3 linked regions of the Marinomonas mediterranea MMB-1 genome follow. The main gene of each other region encodes a partner of the protein of the gene in region 2 in a complex. Links are inferred from orthologs where the notes say so. Each region holds a gene or a part of one and is shown on either strand. Other genes may lie near its edges.

Region 1 (7,468 bases), 1.1 Mb from region 2 along the record:
GCGAGAATAATACCTATGGGAATTGTTTTTTTGAAGTCTTGACAATGCAAAAATTGGCTATTTTTTGTTCTTATTTGCATCTTATCGAAGGATTTGGCTGTTGGGCACGCTTCTAAGTCTTTCTTTAGCCAATTATTAGTCTTTCTTACACGATTAAGATAGATGGTATTCGGCAGTTGCGATCCAGTGACTTTTGCCTAAAGTACACGCTTTGCCTAAAGTACACGCTTAGTACGATCTTGTATCCGATGAATACACTTTAAGTTCATGCGTAACAGCACTCGCCCCCGGGTCAACAATCGGAATAACTAAGTGAATAGGGGTGTTTGGTGGCATGTAGGTTATGTCGAGAAAATCTCTATGTAAGTAGCTCTCTGGTGCGAACAGCCTTGCGGCAACAGGTGAGCCATTTAGATCGTAAAACTCAAGTGCAATTTTAGGCATAGGCTGAGCGTACGCGCTCGTATTTGTCATGATCGCATTGACCAGTAATGCATTTGGTTTTTGTGGATGGCTTTGAATTCGAACATGTTGAATAGAAATCGCAGTTACATTTTCAAAGGCTGGGAGAGCGCACCCTATATAGGTACACGCGGTGCGATAAAGTCCTCTAAATTGTTCAGAACGACTTCCTTGATCAAAGAAGTGAGTCAATACTTGGCTCGCCAATATGACAATGCCAATTACAACGCCAAGGAACCAAAGGAGCGTGCGCTTGCTCTTTATCTGAGTTGTTGTCGGCTCCTCTTCCACAAGCTGAGCGAGGCTGTTTGTTGCAGCGATTGAGCTCATTGATTCTTGCAGTTCGAGCTGGCCATTACTTAACTTTGGTGTCTGATCTGATACATTTTGCGCTAGCGAATGTAGGGCTTGCATATAATCAGGCTCGTCGTTTTCAGAAGCTTCGTTAGAGGCTCGGTCGGGCTGTGAGCTTACATTTCTATTGAGTTGTGCGTTTTTTGAGCGAGCTAGTGGCTCTGGTGAGGGTTCTAGTGTGCTCTGAGAAGTGTCGCTCCCAGAAATACGCTTTGTTGTCGATGGGCTGCTTAAATTGGCTTCGATTTCAGCAAGCTCTAATTCCCAAGGTGCAGGCTCATCGTTAGAGTTTGTTCTTGTGTTTCCTTGAGGACGAGCCTGTTGCGATATGCCTGTGTTGAACTGCTCGCTTTCGAGCGGTGCAATTTTGAAGTCATCCTTTGGTGGTTCGCTCACTAACTCAAGGTCGTCTTCTTTAAAGAGAGTATTTAACCAGTTAGGGTTAACAATCTCTTCGTCCGCTGCCGTAAATAGAGGCGGACTGTTTGCATGTGAATTGTCTTTCTGTGCGGGTTGCTTTTGTTGGCCAGAGTCAGCTAGCTCAGGTGAGTTCTGATTATTGTTTGCTGTCTTTGACGTAGAGTCGTCATTGGAGGGTGCTTTAGAAAGAGAAGGTGGTGCAGAGGGCGTCGCTGCTTGTGCTTCGAATATATGGAAGCACTGGCCGCATCGAACTTTTCCAGCAGCCATCTTTAAAACATCATCGGTTACACGAAATGCAGTAGAGCATTTTGGACAACGAGTAATGAAATTACCAGCCATTTCGACGAACGCCTTCCTTTTCTATCTTGCTATTTTTTCGTGGCAACAATTCGAATCCACTCTTCTTTTTCGACAACACTTTCTATGTCAAACCAAGGCTTGTACGCTTCAACAACATCTTCTGCTTGATTTGCTAGTACACCGGAAAGCGCTAGTTTTCCGCCTGTTTTTACGGTTGCAGAAATAGTTGAGGAAAGCTCAGCCAAAGGCCCTGCTAGAATATTCGCAACGACTAAATCAGCTTGCAAATCGGAGTCGTACGGTGGAAGTTTTACTTCATATTTTGAAGATTCTATATTATTTCGTTCTGCATTTGCACGGGTTGCTTCAACGGCTTGTGGGTCGATATCGATACCAATCATTTGTTTAGCGCCGAGTAAAAGTCCTGCAACACCTAAAATGCCAGAGCCGCAGCCATAGTCAATAATCGTTTTATCTTTGCAATCAACGCTGTCTAGCCATTCCAAGCACAGCGCCGTTGTTGGGTGAGTGCCGGTTCCAAATGCTAGACCTGGATCGAGCATCAGGGTGATCGCATCTTCATCTGGCACTTCTCGCCATGTTGGACAAACCCAAAGTCGATTTCCAAATTTGATAGGATGGTAGTTATCCATCCATTCTCGAATCCAGTCTTTATCTTCGAGAATTTCAATTTTTAGATCGATGTCTGTTTGCCCTAGTTTTTCAGCACAGTGTTCTATCACTGGGCGGATGTGTTCGATATCGGAGTCAGCCTCAAATAGGCCAGTGACCTTAGTGTGTTTCCACAAAGGGGTAGTGTTTAAATCAGGCTCGTAGACGGGATCATCATATACATCTTCAAAAGTCACCACCATAGCGCCACATTCTAAAAGAGAATCTTCAAAAGCGGGGACATGGTCTGGTGTGGTGTGGATGCGAATCTGTAGCCAAGACATAAAAGTGAATCGTCCTAAGTGTACTTTTCCCGATATAAGACTGAAGTAATGAGCTTGTTTATAATCGGTATATGAGAAGGAAATAGAAAAGACGCATCACAACTTATGTTTTGATGCGTCTTGAAGCTCAAACTGTCTGGTTACATTACGATGTAATTCAACAGTGGTCAATAAATTATAGACCGAGTTTCTTTTCAAGGTAGTGGATGTTAACGCCACCTTCGATAAAGTTCGGATCCGTTGCAAGATCCTGCTGTAGAGCGATATTCGTTTTGATGCCGTCTACAAATGTCTCATCAAGCGCCACAGACAATCGTTTAAGAGCAAGCTCTCGGCTGTCTGCGTGACAGATGATCTTAGCGATCATAGAGTCATAGGTAGGTGGCACCAAATAACCGCTGTAGAGGTGTGAATCTACGCGAACACCCATGCCGCCGGGAGCGTGGAAGTAATTCACCTTTCCGGGACTTGGCATAAAGGTTTTAGGGTCTTCAGCGTTGATTCGAGCTTCAACAGCGTGGCCTTTGATCTTAACGTCTTCTTGTTTAATAGAAAGAGGTTGTCCAGAGGCAATTCGCAACTGTTCCTTGACGATATCGACACCTGTTACCATTTCAGTAACAGGGTGCTCTACCTGAACACGAGTGTTCATCTCAATGAAGTAGAAACCACCATCTTCATATAAGAATTCAAAGGTGCCGGCGCCACGATATCCAATCTTAATACACGCGTCTACACAGGCTTGTAGGCATTGTGCTCGTGATTCTGGATCAAGCATTGGCGCAGGCGCTTCTTCCAAAACTTTTTGGTGACGGCGTTGTAAAGAACAATCGCGGTCATAAAGGTGAACGGCATTGCCTTGACCATCGGCGATGACTTGAACTTCGACATGGCGAGGGTTTTGTAGGAATTTTTCCATATAAACCGTGCTGTCGCCGAAGTATGAGCCTGCTTCAGACTGAGTGATACTAATGGACTTTAAGAGGCTTGCTTCATTGTGAACAACTCGCATTCCTCGACCGCCGCCACCGGCAGCCGCTTTTACGATCACAGGGAACCCAATTTCACGCGCTATTTTTATGCACTCTTCTGGATCAGAAGGTACAGGGCCATTTGAACCGGGTACAGTAGGTACGCCTGCTGCTTTCATGGCTTTGATAGCGGAAACTTTATCGCCCATTAAGCGAATAGTTTCTGCTTTTGGTCCGATGAATGTGAAGCCAGAGTTTTCAACTTGCTCTGCAAAGTCTGCATTTTCAGCAAGGAAACCATAACCTGGGTGGATAGCAGAGGTATCCGTCAATTCAGCGGCGCTAATTAGAGCAGGGATATTCAAGTAGCTGTCTTTGGATGGGTTCGGGCCGATACAAATTGTTTCGTCTGCCAAACGCACATGAAGTAGGTCGCGGTCTATTTTTGAATGTACTGCAACTGTTTTAATACCGAGCTCTTTACATGCACGAAGAATTCGAAGTGCAATTTCGCCTCGGTTTGCGATCAATACCTTATCAAGCATGATAAAACCTATAGCTGTGAATTAAACAATTGTTACAAGAGGTTGATCAAATTCAACAGGTTCGCCGTCTTCGGCCAAGATAGCACCAATTGTGCCTGCTTTGTCCGCTTCAATTTGGTTCATCATCTTCATTGCTTCAACGATACAAATAGTGTCGCCAACATTTACTTTCTGGCCAACTTCAACAAATGCTTTCGCACCAGGAGCAGATGCTTGGTAGAAAGTACCTACCATTGGAGATTTTACTGCATGGCCTGAAATTTCAGCAGGCGCAGCGTCTTGAGCAACGGGAGCAGGAGCTGCAGCGGGCGCAGCGGCTACGGGAGCAGGAGCTGCAACGGTAGCAACTTGAACTGGAGCGCCACCGCGACTAATGCGAACGGCTTCTTCGCCTTCTTTAATCTCGATTTCGTAAACGTTGGATTCTTCAAGAAGCTCGATTAGTTTTTTAATTTTACGAATGTCCATGATGGTACTCTTTCTGTCGTATTGTATGAAACGCCCAATAATAAGGATCAGGCTTTAAAGTAAATTTTGTTAACGTCGAGAACGGCATTACCTTGTGCATCAAATTACGTCCTTGATTAAACGGTGATTCGTAATTTGATATATTTCTCTGGGTTATTTGACCGTAAATTATCGTTAAAATACGCGAAAATGTCCAGTTTTGTCGGTAAATATGCTAAAACTATATTTTGAGGTTATAAATTGATCTACTGTAAACTTTGCTGTGTTGTTGAGAGTAACTGTAGTCGCTGAATGACCTCTGTTTTAGTCGGTTCGCCAATGATTTTAAGTTGTGCTTCTTCTTGCCCTTTACGGTTTATAAAAATGAGAGAGGGCGGTCCAAATAAATTCAGATGTTGCATTAATTGTTTGTTGTCTTGTGTATTGTCAGTAACATCAACTCGCACTATTTTGATATGGCTCCAATATGGCATGACGTCAGTCGATTTGAATATTTCTTCTTCTATTACTTTACAGCTAATGCACCAGTCCGCGTAGAGATCCAATACAATGGGGCTTCCTTGATAGTCCATTTTTATTTTTTGTAGTTCTGTTAGTGAGCCAATGGTCACCGCGTACGGGACGTCACGGCTTTCAGTTATTGCGGTACTGGAGCTCGTTAGCGTTTCAAATGGCTCAATGGGATTGCGAGCACCACTTAACGCACCTATAGCAAGGCTAATGCCCATCACACCAGAGATGAGAGCACAGAACCAGCGTATAGGGTGAGACTGGATTGAAACAGACCTATGAATGAAGTAGGAAGTAAGCATTAAGAAGAAGATAGCCCAGAGTAAGACACTTAATTGTCCATCTAAGTATCTTGATAGCAGCCAAATAGCCACGCCAAGCAGGCCGAATCCCATAATGGATTTGATGTCGTTCAGCCAATCTCCGTTTTTAGGAAGGATGCTGGCCCCGAAAAAGCCGACTAGCAGCAATGGCACACCCATGCCAAGCGCCATCGTGAATAACATTACAGCGCCATACACACTGTCGCCTGAGCTGCTGATGTAGAGTACGACTCCTGCAAGTGGTGCGGACACACACGGTGACACGATGAGCGTGGCAATGACGCCTGATAAAGCCACGGCAGCATATTGTGATAGTGAAGCGCGTTGAGAGTTTGATTCAAGCTTAGTCGAATAAGATTGCAATCGGTCTGTAATAAAAGCGGGTAACCTTATTTCGTAAACTCCAAACATTGCCAAGCTTAAAAGAAGAAAAAGAAACGCACTGATTGAAATGATGAAGGGGCTTTGAAGGGTGGCTTGTAGGTTTAGTTGTGTTCCGAAAAGTCCTGCCAAAGCGCCGATGGCAGCATAAGTAAGTGCCATTGAAATTACATACACGGCTGACAGAGCAAGACCTTTTAAAGCAGATGACTTGGTGCCCACTACAATAGCACTGACAATCGGGATCATTGGCAGAACACAAGGCGTCAATGACAAAAGTAACCCTAAGCCAAACATGATAGCTAAGCTTGCCATCCAGGAGTCGTTTGTTAAGTGGTCAATAACATTGGCCGCGATAGAGGGTTCTGGTGTTGATGCTTTTGTCTGAAGGCTGTTCTGCTCAATTGGTTTCTCTGCCTTTGCGTCGTTTGTACTCTCGTTGTTTATAGAGAGAGGCGCTTTCGATACGCCAGAGTCCGATTGGGTTACGGTAAAATAAATAGGTGAAGATTGTGGCGGGTAGCACAATCCTCGTTCTGCACACCCTTGAAACCCAATTAAGGCTTCTAGCTCGGTTCCATTTTCGAGGTCACCTACGGGTGATATATCGACTGAAAGAGAGTTATGGTAGACCTCGACATCGCCAAAATAAGGGTCAGTTTTGGGTGTGCCCGATGGAATATTGCTAAAGGTTAATTTGTTACCATCTCGGCCTTTGAGTTTTAATTGATGTTTGTACAGATAATACCCATCTTGGATGTCCCAGGTCGCGATGAGATGCTCCCCTCTCTTGTTTACAGAGAGAACAAAGGCTTGCTCGACTGGCAGAAACTCAGGATTATTTGAGCGGCTATTGGCGCCAAAAGAAGAGCCGAAGTCGAATGCGTTTGCAAAAGAGGCACTGATAAGCCAAAGGAAAATAGAAATACTACGTAAAAAGTGTGTCATTTAAAAAATTGTCGTGGGAGTTTTCATATTAATGTCAGCACTATAGACTACCAGTGCGATAAAAAGTTGCCATACGAGAGACCTAAATTGATAAAAAAGTACTTTTATTTCCTAGTTACCGCTTTATTGCTATCAGGCTGTGCTGGGACGCCGACGCAAAAAGAGAATCAACCTGCCGTACTTTCTGAGTCAGGCTCTGGAAATAATGGCGGAATCTCTGTTGAAAAAATGCAAAATGATACGATCAATCAAGATGTTTCTAATAAAGAAAAGTCGACTGCCACTGATGCGGTCGAAGGTGACGCCGTTCAAGCTGATGTAGACTCACGTGCTCAGTCGAGAGAAATCGTAAAAAGCAAAGATGAAATAGTGAACCGCTTGCTGTATTTAGCGGGTGTTGCCTACGATAAAAAGCGACTATTAACGCCAGAACACGATAACGCCAACCTTTATTATCAGGCAGCGCTTGGAAGAGAACCTAGTAATTACTATGCAACACAGGGGCTGGCTAAGATAGTTGAAACGTATGTAGATTGGGCGCAATCAGCGGCGTCCAATCATCAATATCGTACCGCTTATCGTTATTTGGAAAATGCAAAATCGGTCAACACGCAAGATCCATTGATATCTGAGACTGAAACTCAAATATCCAGTGAAGAGCGTGAGTTAAAACGTAAGAGAGCGAGCATGGTAAATGGAAATAACCCTATTGTGTCGAACCGCTACTATTTACCTCCCAATCTATTTAGATTGAGTGAAGAGGAGATTCTTGCAAAAATGCAACCTATTATAGATAGAGTAGCAGCGAAGCAAGAGCGCCTGGTTAT
Region 2 (7,506 bases):
TCCGCGAGGAACGTTTAAACTGCATACTTTCCAGGACTGAAAGGCGTCTTTTAATATATCGAGAACACTCGCAATATCTTTGTCTTTCAACATACCTATTACGGCAATCGGTTTTTTGTCGAATTGCGACACACGACTCTTCAGCTCATTTGCCGCTTCTGGGTTGTGAGCAACATCGATATAAACAAACGGATCTTTCTCAACTAGTTCAAAGCGCCCTTTCAGTGTTGCGTTAGAAAATAAAGCTTCCAACTGAGCTTGGCTTACACCTTCGTCGAGCAGCATAAGGGCTTGAATTACGGTAGCTGCATTTTCAATTGGCAACTTAGGCCGCGGCAAATTCGAATACTGAGCCTTTTCAGAGCTCCAAGACCAGTACTGCCCATCGTCTATTGCATAAGCAAAGTCGCAGCCTTTTTGATATAGAGGCGCATTAAGTGCTTGCGCCACCTCAGAAATACTACTTGGAGGGTTAACAACACCCGACACCAAAGGTTTGCTAGATCGAGCTATACCTGCTTTTTCTCGGGCTATAACGTCCAGTGAATCACCTAGCCAATCGGTATGATCTAATGATATTGACGTCACAACAGCCAAATCTGTATCTATCATATTAACCGAATCCAAACGACCACCTAATCCTACTTCGAGCACCCAATAATCAAGCTCTAGCTCAGAAAATATCAACAGAGCGGCAAGAGTAGAAAATTCGAAAAACGTTAACGGAGTGTCTTTTCGAGCATTTTCTATCTTTTCAAATGCGTTAATTAAAAGTTCATCACTGCATTCGCGATCATTTAGGGATACACGCTCATTAAAACGAAGAAAATGGGGAGAAGTATAAGTTCCGACCGTTCGACCTATCGAAATGAGATATTGAGTGATCAACGCGCAAGAAGAGCCTTTACCGTTTGTCCCTGCAACTGTAATGACTTTTTTATTGGGCCGCTTTAGATCAAGCTCAGCTAGAACTTTTAGACCGCGATCTAAGCCCAATTCAATTTCAGAAGGGTGTTGACTCTCGATATATGAGAGCCAATCCGATAATGACTTCGCCGCCATTAATTTACGCTACCTTATGAGTAAGTATCGACAAAATGTTATGTAAGCGATCACGCATTTCATGACGCGTTATGATCATGTCAAGTGCGCCCTTGTCCAACAAGAACTCACTTCGCTGGAATCCTTCTGGCAATGTCTCTCTTACGGTTTGTTCGATAACACGTGGGCCAGCAAATCCGATAAGTGCGTTAGGTTCTGCAACATTCAAATCGCCCAGCATCGCCAAGGAAGCAGATACACCTCCGAACACCGGGTCAGTCATTACTGAGATGTAAGGAAGCCCTTGCTGCTTCATCTTCTCTAGCGCTGCTGATGTCTTTGCCATCTGCATCAAAGAAATTAACGCTTCTTGCATTCGTGCTCCGCCACTGGCAGAAAAACATACTAGTGGAACGCGTTTTTCTAAACATACGTTAACTGCTTGAATGAATCGCTCGCCAACAATCGCTCCCATTGAGCCACCTAGAAAACTAAACTCGAAAGCAACGGCCACGACAGGCAAACCGTTTAGCGAACCTTCCATCGCAACAAGCGCATCTTTCTCGCCTGTTGCTTTTTGAGCTGCTGACAAACGATCTTTATAGCGCTTAGAGTCTTTAAACTTTAGTTTATCTTCCGGTTCTAGATGAGCGCCAATTTCTTCGCGCCCCTCTTTATCTAAAAACAGATCAAGACGTCGACGTGCACTAACGCGCATATGATGGTCACACTTAGGACAAACATCCTGATTCTTTTCTAACTCGGGACGATATAAAACATTGTCACATTTAGGACATTTCTTCCAAAGGCCTTCTGGCACAGCAGAATTCTGTGCACGCTTAGATTCGCTTCTTACGATCGATGGAACAAATTTATCTAACCAGCTACTCATTTAATTCTCCAAAACTTAATCAAGCCTGACGGTCCATTGCATTACGCATAGGAGTTAGTACATTTTCTAAGGCTTGAGCAATATATTCTTTGTCTTCGTTTTTAGACTCAGCGATTGTATTAACTAAAACACTTCCCACGATTACGCCGTCCGAACACTGACTAACAGCGGCTGCTGTTTCAGCGTCTTTAATACCGAACCCAACACCAATAGGAAGGTTTGTTACGCCTCTTAGCTTCTCAACATGCTCACGCACACTATTTACATCTAATGTTGCGGAACCTGTGACGCCTTTTACAGAGACGTAGTACACATAACCACTCGCCAAGTCACATATTTTCTTAGCTCTCGCCATAGTCGTGGTAGGCGAAAGTAAATAAATTAGGTCAATTTCCTGACTGCGGAAGTATTCTACTACATCTGTCGCTTCTTCTGGAGTCAGATCTACTAATAAAACACCATCGACACCACTTGCTTTTGCATCTTTGGCAAAGTTCTCGTAGCCATAAAATTCAATAGGATTCAGATATCCCATAAGCACAACAGGGGTAGTCTGATTTTCAGCACGAAATTCTTTTACAGAAGCCAAGACGGATTTAACACTGGCGCCCGCCTCTAGCGCCCTTTCACAAGCAAGCTGAATAACAGGCCCGTCAGCCATTGGATCAGAAAAAGGCATACCTAATTCAATGATGTCTGCACCACCTTCCACTAACCCACGCATGATAGAAGCAGTATAGTCTGGCGACGGATCCCCTGCGGTTACATAAGGAATAAGCGCCTTACGCCCCTTCTCTTTCAATTCAGTTAGGCAACTATTAATTCGGCTCATTTTAGACCTCTACACCATCTAATGAAGCGACAGTATGTATATCTTTGTCACCACGACCTGATATATTCACAACAATAAACTGATCTTTAGACATTGTCTTCGCAAGTTTCATACCGTAAGCAACGGCGTGACTAGATTCTAAAGCAGGCATAATGCCCTCGATCTTTGTCAGCGTACGAAAACCATCCATTGCTTCATCGTCATCGATAACAACATAATCAGCTCGACCACTGTCTTTCAACCAAGCATGCTCTGGCCCCACTCCAGGGTAATCAAGACCCGCAGATATGGAGTGCGTACCCAAGATTTGTCCATCATCATCGGCCATAACGTAGGTACGATTACCATGTAAAACACCTGGTCGCCCCGCTGACAATGGCGCAGCATGCTGCCCTGTTTCCAACCCATACCCACCTGGTTCAACACCATACATACGGACTTCGGTATCATTAATGAACGGATGAAACATTCCTATTGCATTAGACCCACCGCCAACACATGCTACAACTGCGTCCGGTAAACGACCTTCGCGCGCGAGACTCTGTTCTTTTGTTTCTCGCCCAATGATCGCTTGAAAGTCTCGTACCAACATCGGATAAGGGTGCGGGCCGGCAGCAGTACCTATAATGTAGAAAGTATCGTCAACATTACTTACCCAATAACGCATCGCTTCATTCAGCGCATCTTTTAACGTTTTAGTACCTGAATCTACAGGAATAACCTCAGCACCAAGAAGCTTCATTCGATACACGTTTAGTGTCTGGCGTCGAATGTCCTCTTCTCCCATAAACACCTTACAATTTAAACCAAGTCTTGCGGCAACCGTCGCAGTCGCAACGCCATGCTGCCCCGCTCCAGTCTCAGCAATAATATTAGGTTTACCCATATGCTTAGCGAGCAGCGCCTGACCAATCGCATTGTTAATTTTATGCGCGCCGGTATGATTTAGATCTTCTCGTTTAAGATAGATTTTCGCTCCGCCCGCCTGTTCAGTTAGACGCTCGGCGAAATACAAAGGCGAAGGACGACCAACATAGTGAGCAAGATCATTATCGAAGGCAGCTTGAAATTCTGCACTCTTAGACAATTCTTGATACATGTTAGTCAGGTCATCAAGTGCCGACATTAACGTCTCAGAAACAAACACTCCACCAAAACGTCCAAATCGGCCCCTTTCATCCGGCAAATCTGAATTAAATTTGTTATCGCTCACTTTTTGCTCCAACCTTTAGCTTCAAATATAAAGTCTCTTACTTTAACGAAATCTTTTTTTCCTTTAGCGAGCTCAACACCACCACTCACATCAACAGCATAAGGTGACACACTTGAGACAGCCTGCGAAATATTACTAGGCGTTAGACCCCCAGCTAAAATAATAGGGTTATTTGAGGACTTCGGTATTCGCCCCCAATCAAAGACTTCTCCTGTGCCCCCTGGTACGCCAGGCTTATAAGCATCTAACAAGATAGCTGATGCTCCAATATAGCGATCGAACTCAACTCGCAAATCGAGTTCCGGCTTCATTCTTAACGCTTTTATATAACTTACTCCGTAAGAATCACATTCTTTTGGAGATTCATCGCCATGGAATTGAACAACCCAACGGGAATTTCCCGAAACCACCGCATCCACCTCAGATGCAGAAGCATTGACAAATAACGCCACTGGCGTAATAAATGGAGGAAGTTGATTGACAATTTCGTTTGCTAAATTAGGTTCAATGTAACGAGGGCTTTTAGAATAAAATACAAAGCCTATCGCATCGGCACCAGTTTCAATAGCAAACAAGGCATCCTCTAAATTCGTAATACCACAGATTTTTACTCTAATCATATTAAAGCGCCTCGTCTTTAAAAGGGAGAAAGTGCGGACCTAATGGAATTTTAGGAACGTCAAATTCATCTGGGTACTGAGCATCTACAAAATATAAACCATGGGGTGGGGCCGTAACCCCTCCCTGCGTTCGATCTTTAGCATCCAAAACTTGCTTCGCCCACTGAACTGGTTTTTCGCCCGCGCCGATCGCCATTAATACGCCTGCAAAATTTCGAATCATATGGTGCAGAAAAGCATTGGCTCGAATATCGAGCACAATATACTGACCAAATTTGTTAACTGAAAAATTAAGAACAGTTCGGATAGGGCTGCGCGCTTGACAGCCAATAGCTCGGTAAGAGGAAAAGTCGTGAGTTCCAATAAAACAGGCAGCGGCTTGCTGCATCTTTTGCTCAGACAAATCTTTGTAGGTCCAAGTCACCCCTTTTGCCATTATTGCGGGCCGGAATTCAGACTGATAAATGACATATCGATAACGACGCGTCAACGCACTGAATCGTGCATGAAACTCATCAGCAACATAATTCGCCGCAACAACCGAAATATCGGGAGGAAGATGGGTATTTACACCTAAAGTCCACGCTCGGATAGGACGTTCTGAAGCCGTTTCAAAGTGAACCACCTGCGAGCTGGCGTGAACGCCAGCATCAGTGCGCCCAGCGCAAATAACGCCAACGCTGTGATTGGCTATTTTAGACAATGCGTATTCTAGTTTTTCCTGAACAGTATCAACATCAAATTTCTGGGCTTGCCACCCTTTGTAACGCGAGCCATCGTATTCGACGACTAAAACAACTTTCTTTTTACTCACTTGGGAACATTCGCTCCATCATACTTTCAGCCTCGGCAACCTGTTGCTCGTTGCCTGTTTCAATTACATCTTCAAGTATAACACGTGCTCCCTCTTCGTCGCCCATATCCATATAAGCGCGTGCTAAATCGAGTTTTGTAGCAACTTCATCACCACTTGCATCGAAGAAATCAATATTTTCTTCATCATCGCTGACTTCTTCATCCGCAGCAGCTTCAGCTTCACCGAACTCAGGAATTTCCAAGTCATCTTCTGAGACTTCATTTTGAGCCTCAGCTAAGGACTCTTCAATAGACTGTGCGAGAGTGTCACTTGGCTCTTCGTCAAATACAGAGCTTTCGTCGACATCATCTTGATCAACGTCATTTAATAAATTACTTACAAACTCTTCTTCTTCCGAGTTAGACTCGTCCTCTTCTGAAATGTCGCCTATACCTTCCAGGTCATCAATATCAGAAGACGCGTCAGCAATCTCCTCAAGTTCGTTTTCACCAGCTGAATCAAAGTCATCTAACCCTCCAACGTCCAACTCGTCGTCATCTGCGACTTCATCCATTGTTGGAATCTGCTCCTCCTCAGACTCGAGCTCAGGGAATGCATCCTCAAGGTCAGCAGCCTCTGCATCATCTTCATCCGCCAACTCATCCATTTCGGCTTCAAGCGATGCCAAAGGATCAAACTCGTCATCTAGAGAATCTTCAAGAGGTGTTTCCGTTGATAAGTCATCAACAGACGCGACGCCTTCATCGACATCATCAAATTCGTCAAATGCAGAAGCATCTTCTTGTGCATCCGTATCAAAATCAAAAGCGAAAGGATCCTCTTCCTCTAACTCTTTTTTCTCTTCAAATGGATCATCTATTGGCTCTGGCGCACTTTCTTCGGCTTCAGCACTGGCTGCCGCAACGGCAGTTGTCGCAGCGGCAGCAGGTATTGCAGCATCAGACAAATCAAATTCATCCATTGATGTATCTTGCTCTAACTTCTTCTTGCCTGAGCGCTTAACCAACATACCGACCAAGAAACCCAATAGGAGCATTACGACGCCCCCAATTGAAAGTACGATTGGGTTTCCAAAAATTTTATTCACCCAAGAATCAGCTTCCGCTTGGGCTTGCTCCCTACGTAGTTGATCTGCCTCCAAAAGCTGATCAACTGTATTCTTTTGCTCTTGTAGCGCTTGTTGGGCACTTGTAAATTGTCGCTGCAACTCAGCCATTTGCTTGTCTTTCAGGCTGATTAGCTTCTCCAATGTATCAAGCTGAGAATTGAGCTCACTCAACTGACCAGACAGCTCTTTTTTCTCTCTTAGCTCTTTATCAAGGCCTTCCTGTGTTGCAGACAGTTTATCTTCGAGTTCTGCCAATTTGGCACTTTCGGCTGGATTAGAACTGGCGTCTTTTTCAGGTAATTCACTCTGCCCTGATGCTAATGTTAATTTAGCATCCTTATCAGCAACGGGAGCAGGGATGGTATTTGAGTTAGCCTGAGTGTTTAGCTGAGCTCGTTCAACAAGAGATTTCAATCCACCAGCCTGCTTGAGCGCAACCCAAGCCTGATGCTGCCGCTCAAACTCTTCCTTAGAAGCCGTACGATTAAACAGTTTAATCTGCTCTTCTGTCGGAAGACGTAGAACCGTCCCTTCTTTTAAAAGGTTAATATTGTTAGCGATGAAAGCTTCACGATTTAACGATTGAATCGCCATCATCGTTTGGTAGATGGTCAGCTGATTAGTTGTCTGATTGCCTTTCGCAATAGACCACAGCGTATTACCTTTCTGAACATTCTTCTGACCAAAAGAGGACAACTGCTGTGCTGCCTGCCCTTCTTTCTCAAAAGGTACTGTGTCAGCCTTTACTCTACTGGATGTAGGAGATTGTTGAGTAGATTGAACAACTTCTGGCGATGCTTTATCTACTAACGCAGACGCTGCGACCGGTGTTTGATACTCTCTGACAACCTGACCACTAGGCCACCTTGCCGCAAGCACAAACTTTAGTTCATCTGCATCTAACGGTGCATCTGATTGAACTAAAACGACAAGCTGGCCATTTTCTCGCGCGACTTGAAAAGACAGTTGTGATAACACGCGCG
Region 3 (7,518 bases), 970 kb from region 2 along the record:
AGACAAAAGTATTCCGAGGCCAAGTAAGACAAAAACGGGCACAGCAGTAATAAAAATAAGAGACTGTTTAGACTGCTCAAGCGTATCGTAAGTACTTTGACGAGCAACCTGATAACGCGCTCTAGCCTCTTCTTCGACACCACTCAGCACAGAAGATAATGCCAATCCGGTTCGAGAAATCGCTAAACGCGTGATAGAAGTGCCAGAATAAAACAAGTTTGTGCGCCGCCATATATCATGAAGCCCGTTTCTAGATGAAAGAGCGTTCGAAAACTCATAGAGCTGCGTAAAAATATCATGACTTAATTCGGTATCAATTTGTACCGACGGCCCATTGGACGATGCCGCATTTAAATACTTATTTAACCTTTCTAAACTGATTTCATTTTGCTCAACCACATTGTTCCCTGAGTAAACTAAGGCTGCAGAATGAGAATGTTCACGGAGTCGTTGAACAATGTGCTTTATTTCACTCGTTATTAGCTCCAACAAAACCAATTCCTCTACATAGACCCAAGACTCCTTATTTAAATTAACAGCGCTATTGTGGGACGCTTTTTCCAACTCCAATTGGCCAAGCATGACGTTTGCCTGTTCGAGAACCTCTTTAAGCTGCTTAGAAAAACCCTGTTGCAACTTCGTTTGAATATCACAAATATTCGCAAGGTCTTCAAACGCACTTCGAGATTCCATAATCGCCGACTTTAGCTTACGCTGATGTTCAGAGAGCCCTAACATTCCTAAGAAATCAGAAAGCTTAGTCATGGTAAGTAAATCTTTTTCGACATGATCTTCGGGTAAATTTCGATGGGAGCCATCAGCAGCTTCACACGCTCTGAGCAAATTCAGCGAGCTGGTATTTAAGTCGTACATCGCGTTCGTGGCACTGATCGTTTTGGTCAACAAAGGCAAATGTGTTTCTGTCGTCACTGAAACGGACGTAAAAACGGTATTACTAAGGTTGACGCCGAACCAGCCAACGGCAGCGATGATGCTCACTATCGCCGTTAAAGCCACCATTGCTTTAAATTTTAGTCGCCGAGTAATGGATTGAACGTGATATATCAAAGCTTTACCTCATAGTTTGGATAACTCAATGAGTAAGACGGTATCTAAACAATGTTTTTGATTGAGGCGCAGCCAGTTCTAACGATCTTACTAATTGAATTGCTCTGATAGTCTAGATAGACACTTAGAATTCCGATGTTATGATGTCGTATAGTGACGGTAACAAGATGTATTTTTAGAAGACCATCTGTAGCAAAAAGATGCGAAGAGAAAACGCGTTCAAAATAAGAACGTCGACTTAAATCTGCTAGAAAGGTGAGAAATGCCGCAATTGAAGTGGTACATTTTATAAACAGACAAGTTTGAAACAACTATATCAATCAGAGCAAAAGATAAGATCTGTTCCTTTTTCCCATATTAGTGCGCCGTTCCAATCGGGGTGACACCATAGGTCGCCAATCGCAACGAGTGTACCCTCTTGATATATGTAAGGCAGATGATCTCGCCACCACGTTGGTATTTTCTGATCATGAAGCCATTTTTTAAGGGGGCGATGTAATCCATTTTTCAATTCAAGCACCTGTCCTTTCGGCCTTTCTCTAAGCTCTAACGGACTTTCTCCACGTTCTAAGGCGCAAGTTACCTTGATACGCCCGAATGCACAATTGAACCATTCGTTAGGCGTTAACTTGCCTAGAAGCGGCGCCCTATCTAATGGTAATACGTACAAGCGATGGGCCCTTCTCGCTAGCCGAAAATACGCTCCCACATATTCTGGCTGTTTTCCAACATTCGAAAACAACATGCCCATCAGAGCCTGTGTTTGAGGGGACGTAAAAGAAATGTTCTTTTTATTTAAATACGCAGAAATCCAATAACTCTGTTCATCTTCAGGTAATAAGTTCAAGTCCAGACTACCGTCGTCGTTACACATAGAGTTTAGCGCTTGACCGACTAAACGAGACACTACCTGCCATTCTTTTTGAATACGTGACGCATTGGCCGCCAACCTAATCGAGATATCTGGATTATTATTTTGCCATGGGTTGATCACGCTATGTCGTAAAAAATTCCGTCGATAAGCCTGATCTTGATTGGACTCGTCTTCAATCCACTTCAAATTGCATGAATAGGCATACTGTTCGATATGAAACCTAGAACAATTGAGCAAAGGACGATAAATAATAGCATCCGCTAGAGGACGACTAGATGGGATGCCACCAAGACCCTTCAAGCCAGTACCACGTTCCAAACGAAACAATACGGTTTCTGCTTGATCATTGGCATGATGGGCTTGAAGAAGAATATCATTCATTTGAAGGTGTTTTCTAAAGACTTCATATCGCGCCTCTCTGGCAGCGTTTTCAAACGATGCAACGCCCTCGATCACTACCTTTTCGACAATGAGTGGAATTCCTAACGCCGCGCACGATGTTTTACAATGCTCCACCCATGAATCTGCATGTTCGCTCACGCCATGATGAACATGAATCGCGCTTAACCGAATACCTTTATACAAAGACTCGATTGATTCCAACTCTGACGCAACCAAATGCAATAATGCTTCAGAATCCAAACCGCCGCTATAGGCAACCCAAATCGTTACGGCACGATTGTTTTCTCTCGGTAAAAATTGCTTTAAAGCATTAAGATCCAGCGTCAACACAGCCATTCAACCCAACCAAAAATTTAATTGCTCCAGAGAAAAACACAAAAAAACCTCTCATTTGTTCTCTATATCAGAGTAAATGAGAGGTTTTCAAAAGACAAACCGACTAGCAATCCTACTAAATATGAAAAGCTAGACTACTGAGCTTTAAGCCTTTGCATGCTGTCGTCGTGCAAAGATCTCAGTTGTATTAAAGCCCGTATGCCATAAGTCGCTTGTAGCGGCGTTCAAGAAGTTCATCTTCAGACAAAGCTTCCATTCTGTCTAACGCTTCTAGTACGTTCTCTTTGTAACTCTGTGCAATAGATTCATGATTGATATGAGCGCCACCAAGAGGCTCCTGGATAATAGTATCCACCAGCCCAAGCTCTTTCAATCTGTCAGCGGTAATGCCCATTGCTTTCGCTGCGTCCGATGCACGCTCAGCACTTTTCCAAAGAATGGATGCGCAACCTTCCGGAGAAATAACAGAGTAAGTGCCGTATTGAAGCATCATAAGCTCGTCACACACACCGATAGCCAATGCGCCACCAGAACCACCTTCGCCGATTACCGTCGAAATAATAGGTGTTTTAAGTCGAGACATGACCGCTAAATTGTATGCAATGGCTTCACTTTGACCACGTTCCTCGGCACCAATGCCAGGGTAGGCTCCAGGTGTGTCAATCAATGTCACTATTGGCATTTTGAAACGTTCAGCCGTCTCCATCAAACGCAATGCTTTTCTATATCCCTCAGGGCGAGGCATACCAAAGTTGCGCAAGACTTTCTCTTTAACTTCACGACCTTTCTGATGCCCGATAACCATAACAGGACGGCCATCTAGACGAGCGATACCACCAACAATGGCGCGATCATCCGCATAATGACGGTCGCCGTGCATTTCCTCAAAATCAGTGAAAGCGTGTTTAATGTAATCTAACGTGTAAGGGCGCTTTGGGTGACGAGCTAATTGTGAAACTTCCCATGCGCCAAGATTACTAAATAAACTCTGAGTCAATGCGATCTTTTTATCTTCTAAACGACTGATCTCATCACTAATATTCAGCTCATTGTCGTTTCCGACCAATCGTAACTCTTCAATTTTCTGTTCGAGCTCAGCAATCGGCTGCTCAAAAGGTAAATAATCTAGATTCATTATAAATACACTACTATTTGTTTGTCGTAATTTTATCGGATACCCGCTTCACAAGCACCCTTTTCACACGCGATATCCGCTGTGCGTATTATAGAAATTCTAAAATGGGGCTAAGTATACACCAACTGCACATTTTGTTTACCGTATTGTTTCTGTAACTCGTGAATTAATTCATCATCTGGGCGAATTTTCCACGCGGGCCCCAGACGAACATCACCAAGAGCCTGATCTGTGTCGAAACCAATAACAACATCACATCCATCCCCCTTATACGGTGCCATCTTTTGCGCCAGTTGGGCAATATCTGACGGTGTAATATTCGTTTCTTTCCAATCAATTCGAAGCGCCTCAACATATCGAACACGCGCCTGAGCCATACTCAACACATTGCGAGCAATCACCTTTTGACCGCCTCGGAATTCGTCAATACTGACTTCACCTTCAACTACAACAACTTCGTCAGCCAACATCACGCTTTTAAACGTCTCATAGTTATCAGGAAAAACCGTTACTTCTATTCGAGCAGAACGGTCATCCAATGTCATGAAGGCAATATTTCCGCCACGCTTACTCTTAGTAACACGCATATCTACAATCAAACCAGCCAATACTTGAGTATCGCGCTTAGGCTGAATATCAACAATTCTAGAACGAACAAAGCGACGAAGTTCTTTTTCATAGTCGTCGATTGGGTGACCCGTCACATAAAGACCTAATGTATCCTTTTCGCCGTCTAGGCGCTGACGGCCAGCCCACTCATGTTGAATGCCTATCTCGTCATAGGCGTTTTCAGTAGACTCTTCGACGGCGACGCCAAATAAATCCATCATGCCTGCATCTTCGTTTTTAGCATTTTGATCAGCACGTTTTAGTGCCTCATCAATGCTTGCAAACAATGTCGCTCTATTTGGGCCGATCGTGTCAAATGCGCCAGAGCGGACCAATGCTTCCATAACACGTTTATTTACTTTTCGACCCACACGCTGACAGAAATCGAAAATGTGTTCGAACGGGCCGTCTTGTCTAGCTTCAACAATCGCTTCAATTGGCCCCTCGCCCACCCCTTTAATGGCACCTAAGCCATAAACAACAGCACCGGCTTCGTTAACGGTAAATTTATAAACCGACTCATTCACGTTAGGAAGCTCAAGTGTCAGCTTCATAGCCCGACACTCTTCAATGAAAATAACGATCTTATCGGTATTCTGCATATCGGCAGAAAGTACCGCCGCCATAAACGGCGCAGGGTAATGATTTTTTAACCATGCTGTCTGATACGACACCAAAGCATAAGCGGCGGAGTGAGATTTGTTAAAACCGTATCCAGCAAACTTCTCCATCAAATCGAAGATGTTACCGCCAAGGTCTTTATCAATATTATTTTTTGCTGCGCCTTCCATAAAAATCAGGCGCTGCTCTGCCATTACTTCAGGCTTTTTCTTACCCATTGCTCGACGAAGCAAGTCTGCTCCACCAAGCGAGAACTTTGCCAATACCTGCGCAATCTGCATTACCTGTTCTTGATACAAGATAATGCCATAGGTGGGTTCCAGCACAGGAATGAGGTCATCATGTTGATAGTCTGGATGCGGAAACGCCAGCTCTGCGCGTCCGTGCTTACGGTTTATAAAGTCGTCCACCATGCCCGACCCCAATGGCCCCGGACGATACAAGGCAACCAATGCGATAATATCTTCGAATCGTGATGGCAAAAGCTTTTTAATCAGCTCTTTCATTCCTCGCGATTCCAGCTGAAATACCGCGGTCGTCTCAGCGCGTTGTAACAGATCGTAGGTGGATTTGTCCTCAAGATCTATTAAAGCGATATCAAGTGGCGGCTTACCTTCTTTGGCGTGAAGTGCATTAATATTACCCAGCGCCCAATCTACAACAGTTAGCGTTTTTAGTCCTAAGAAGTCGAACTTAACGAGACCCGCTTCCTCAACATCGTTTTTGTCATATTGGGTGACCAAACCGCTACCATCTTCTTCACAATAGAGCGGCGCAAAATCCGTTAATTTGGTTGGCGCGATAACCACACCACCCGCATGTTTACCAAAGTTACGAACAACGCCTTCAAGAGAAAAGGCCATTTCCATTACGTCGGCAGCCTCTTCATCACCTTCAATAAACTCAACTAACGCAGGTTCTTCTTCTAGCGCCTTTTTCAAGGTCATACCAATTTCAAACGGTATCAATTTAGATAGTTTATCACCTAGGCTGTAAGGCTTACCTTGAACACGAGCAACGTCACGAACCACCGCCTTAGCCGCCATCGCACCAAAGGTAATAATTTGAGATACCGCATCACGACCGTACGTACGCGCAACATAATCAATAACCTTGTCTCGATTTTCCATACAAAAGTCGATATCAAAGTCAGGCATAGAAACACGTTCTGGGTTCAAGAATCGTTCGAAAAGAAGATCGTATTCCAACGGATCTAGATCCGTGATTTTAAGCGCATATGCAACTAAAGATCCAGCACCAGAACCCCGTCCTGGGCCTACAGGAATATCATTGTCCTTAGCCCATTGAATGAAATCCATTACGATCAGGAAGTAACCAGGAAACCCCATCTGATTAATAATGTTGAGCTCAAAATCAAGTCGATCAAGGTATTCTTGTCTTCTGTTGGCGATACGGTCGCCATCTTTTTTGATAAGGACCTCTAAACGGTCTTGCAGACCTTTATGAGAAAGCTCATTAAAAAAGTCATCCATTGTCATGCCATCAGGCACGGGGTAATCTGGGAGGAAGTACTTACCCAACAAAACGTCAACATTACAGCGTTTTGCGATTTCCACCGTATTCTCAAGAGCTTCAGGAATGTCTTCGAAAACAGCTTCCATCTCAGCCGCACTTTTGAAGTACTGCTCTTCGGAATAGCGACGCTTTCGGCGAGGATCATCTAACGTAACACTATCGTGAATACATACTCGCGCTTCATGTGCCTCAAAATCCTCTTTTTTCAAAAAACGCACGTCATTTGTTGCCACAACAGGACAAGAGGCTTCCGACGCTAGCGGAATAACGGTATGAATATAGTCTTCTTCTCCCGCCCTCGCGGTACGTTCCATTTCTAAATAAAAACGATCAGGAAAAACAGACATCCAGTAGTCTAGGTATTTTTTTGCCTCTTCCGTTTTGTATTTACTCAAAAGGAAGCCAATATCCCCTTGAACGCCTCCCGACAGGGCGATTACATCTTCACTATGTTCCTCAACCCAAGCTCTTTGTACAATTGGCCGACCTTCATGCTGCCCTAGCTGATAGCCTTTAGAAATAACTTCTATGACATTTTTATAACCTTTATTCGACATTGCCAACAAAGTAAGACGAGTGCGGACTTCTACCTCTCCCTGCTCTTCTAAAATGACATCCGCGCCACAAATTGGTTTAATGCCTTTGTCCATTGCACCTTTGTAGAAACGGACAAAACCACACAGGTTATTTTCATCAGTGATCGCAACAGCAGGCATTTTTTGAGCTTCAGTTTCACCAAGCAGCCCTTTAACTTTAACTAGGCCATCTACAAGAGAAAACTCTGTATGTAGCCTTAGGTGTATAAAAGAAGACATTTAACCTACCTTAAAAAAAATAGTTCAGATATATATCATATTCACTGACAAAAATACGCTGGCCTTGCGGTCAGTCACACTCGCTAAAAATACCCTATCAACAGCCGTCAAGCGCCCGTTTC

The links. The genes of interacting proteins can lie anywhere in the genome.
Region 1: the proteins of accD (region 2) and accC are in contact, whole or in part, in a solved structure (PDB 8UXZ), measured with the Escherichia coli proteins. The link is inferred for Marinomonas mediterranea MMB-1 from one-to-one orthologs.
Region 3: the proteins of accD (region 2) and accA are in contact, whole or in part, in a solved structure (PDB 8UXZ), measured with the Escherichia coli proteins. The link is inferred for Marinomonas mediterranea MMB-1 from one-to-one orthologs.

The regions. Positions count from the first base shown.
Region 1 is NC_015276.1:3,392,129-3,399,596, reverse strand. What follows is about bases 1,842-4,781. They hold accC (acetyl-CoA carboxylase biotin carboxylase subunit), read right to left. Parts: upstream 4,012-4,781; coding sequence 2,671-4,011; downstream 1,842-2,670. Other genes in these bases: dsbD (protein-disulfide reductase DsbD), read right to left, coding at 4,725-4,781; accB (acetyl-CoA carboxylase biotin carboxyl carrier protein), read right to left, coding at 4,033-4,479; prmA (50S ribosomal protein L11 methyltransferase), read right to left, coding at 1,842-2,495. In the rest of the region: MARME_RS15535 (DUF3426 domain-containing protein), read right to left, coding at 229-1,578; more of prmA, read right to left, coding at 1,608-1,841; more of dsbD, read right to left, coding at 4,782-6,641; MARME_RS15510 (putative periplasmic lipoprotein), read left to right, coding at 6,729-7,468. UniProt on the Escherichia coli protein: This protein is a component of the acetyl coenzyme A carboxylase complex; first, biotin carboxylase catalyzes the carboxylation of the carrier protein and then the transcarboxylase transfers the carboxyl group to form malonyl-CoA.
Region 2 is NC_015276.1:2,267,277-2,274,782, reverse strand. Bases 1-2,978 are described here. They hold accD (acetyl-CoA carboxylase, carboxyltransferase subunit beta), read right to left. Parts: upstream 1,934-2,978; coding sequence 1,067-1,933; downstream 1-1,066. Other genes in these bases: trpB (tryptophan synthase subunit beta), read right to left, coding at 2,767-2,978; trpA (tryptophan synthase subunit alpha), read right to left, coding at 1,953-2,765; folC (bifunctional tetrahydrofolate synthase/dihydrofolate synthase), read right to left, coding at 1-1,062. Also shown: more of trpB, read right to left, coding at 2,979-3,978; MARME_RS10415 (phosphoribosylanthranilate isomerase), read right to left, coding at 3,975-4,598; tRNA pseudouridine(38-40) synthase TruA, read right to left, coding at 4,600-5,412; MARME_RS10405 (FimV/HubP family polar landmark protein), read right to left, coding at 5,405-7,506.
Region 3 is NC_015276.1:1,294,464-1,301,981, reverse strand. Bases 1,842-4,831 are described here. They hold accA (acetyl-CoA carboxylase carboxyl transferase subunit alpha), read right to left. Parts: upstream 3,816-4,831; coding sequence 2,868-3,815; downstream 1,842-2,867. Other genes in these bases: dnaE (DNA polymerase III subunit alpha), read right to left, coding at 3,926-4,831; tilS (tRNA lysidine(34) synthetase TilS), read right to left, coding at 1,842-2,680. Outside these bases: MARME_RS21360 (EAL domain-containing protein), read right to left, coding at 1-1,068; more of tilS, read right to left, coding at 1,385-1,841; more of dnaE, read right to left, coding at 4,832-7,396; rnhB (ribonuclease HII), read right to left, coding at 7,494-7,518. UniProt on the Escherichia coli protein: Component of the acetyl coenzyme A carboxylase (ACC) complex. First, biotin carboxylase catalyzes the carboxylation of biotin on its carrier protein (BCCP) and then the CO(2) group is transferred by the carboxyltransferase to acetyl-CoA to form malonyl-CoA.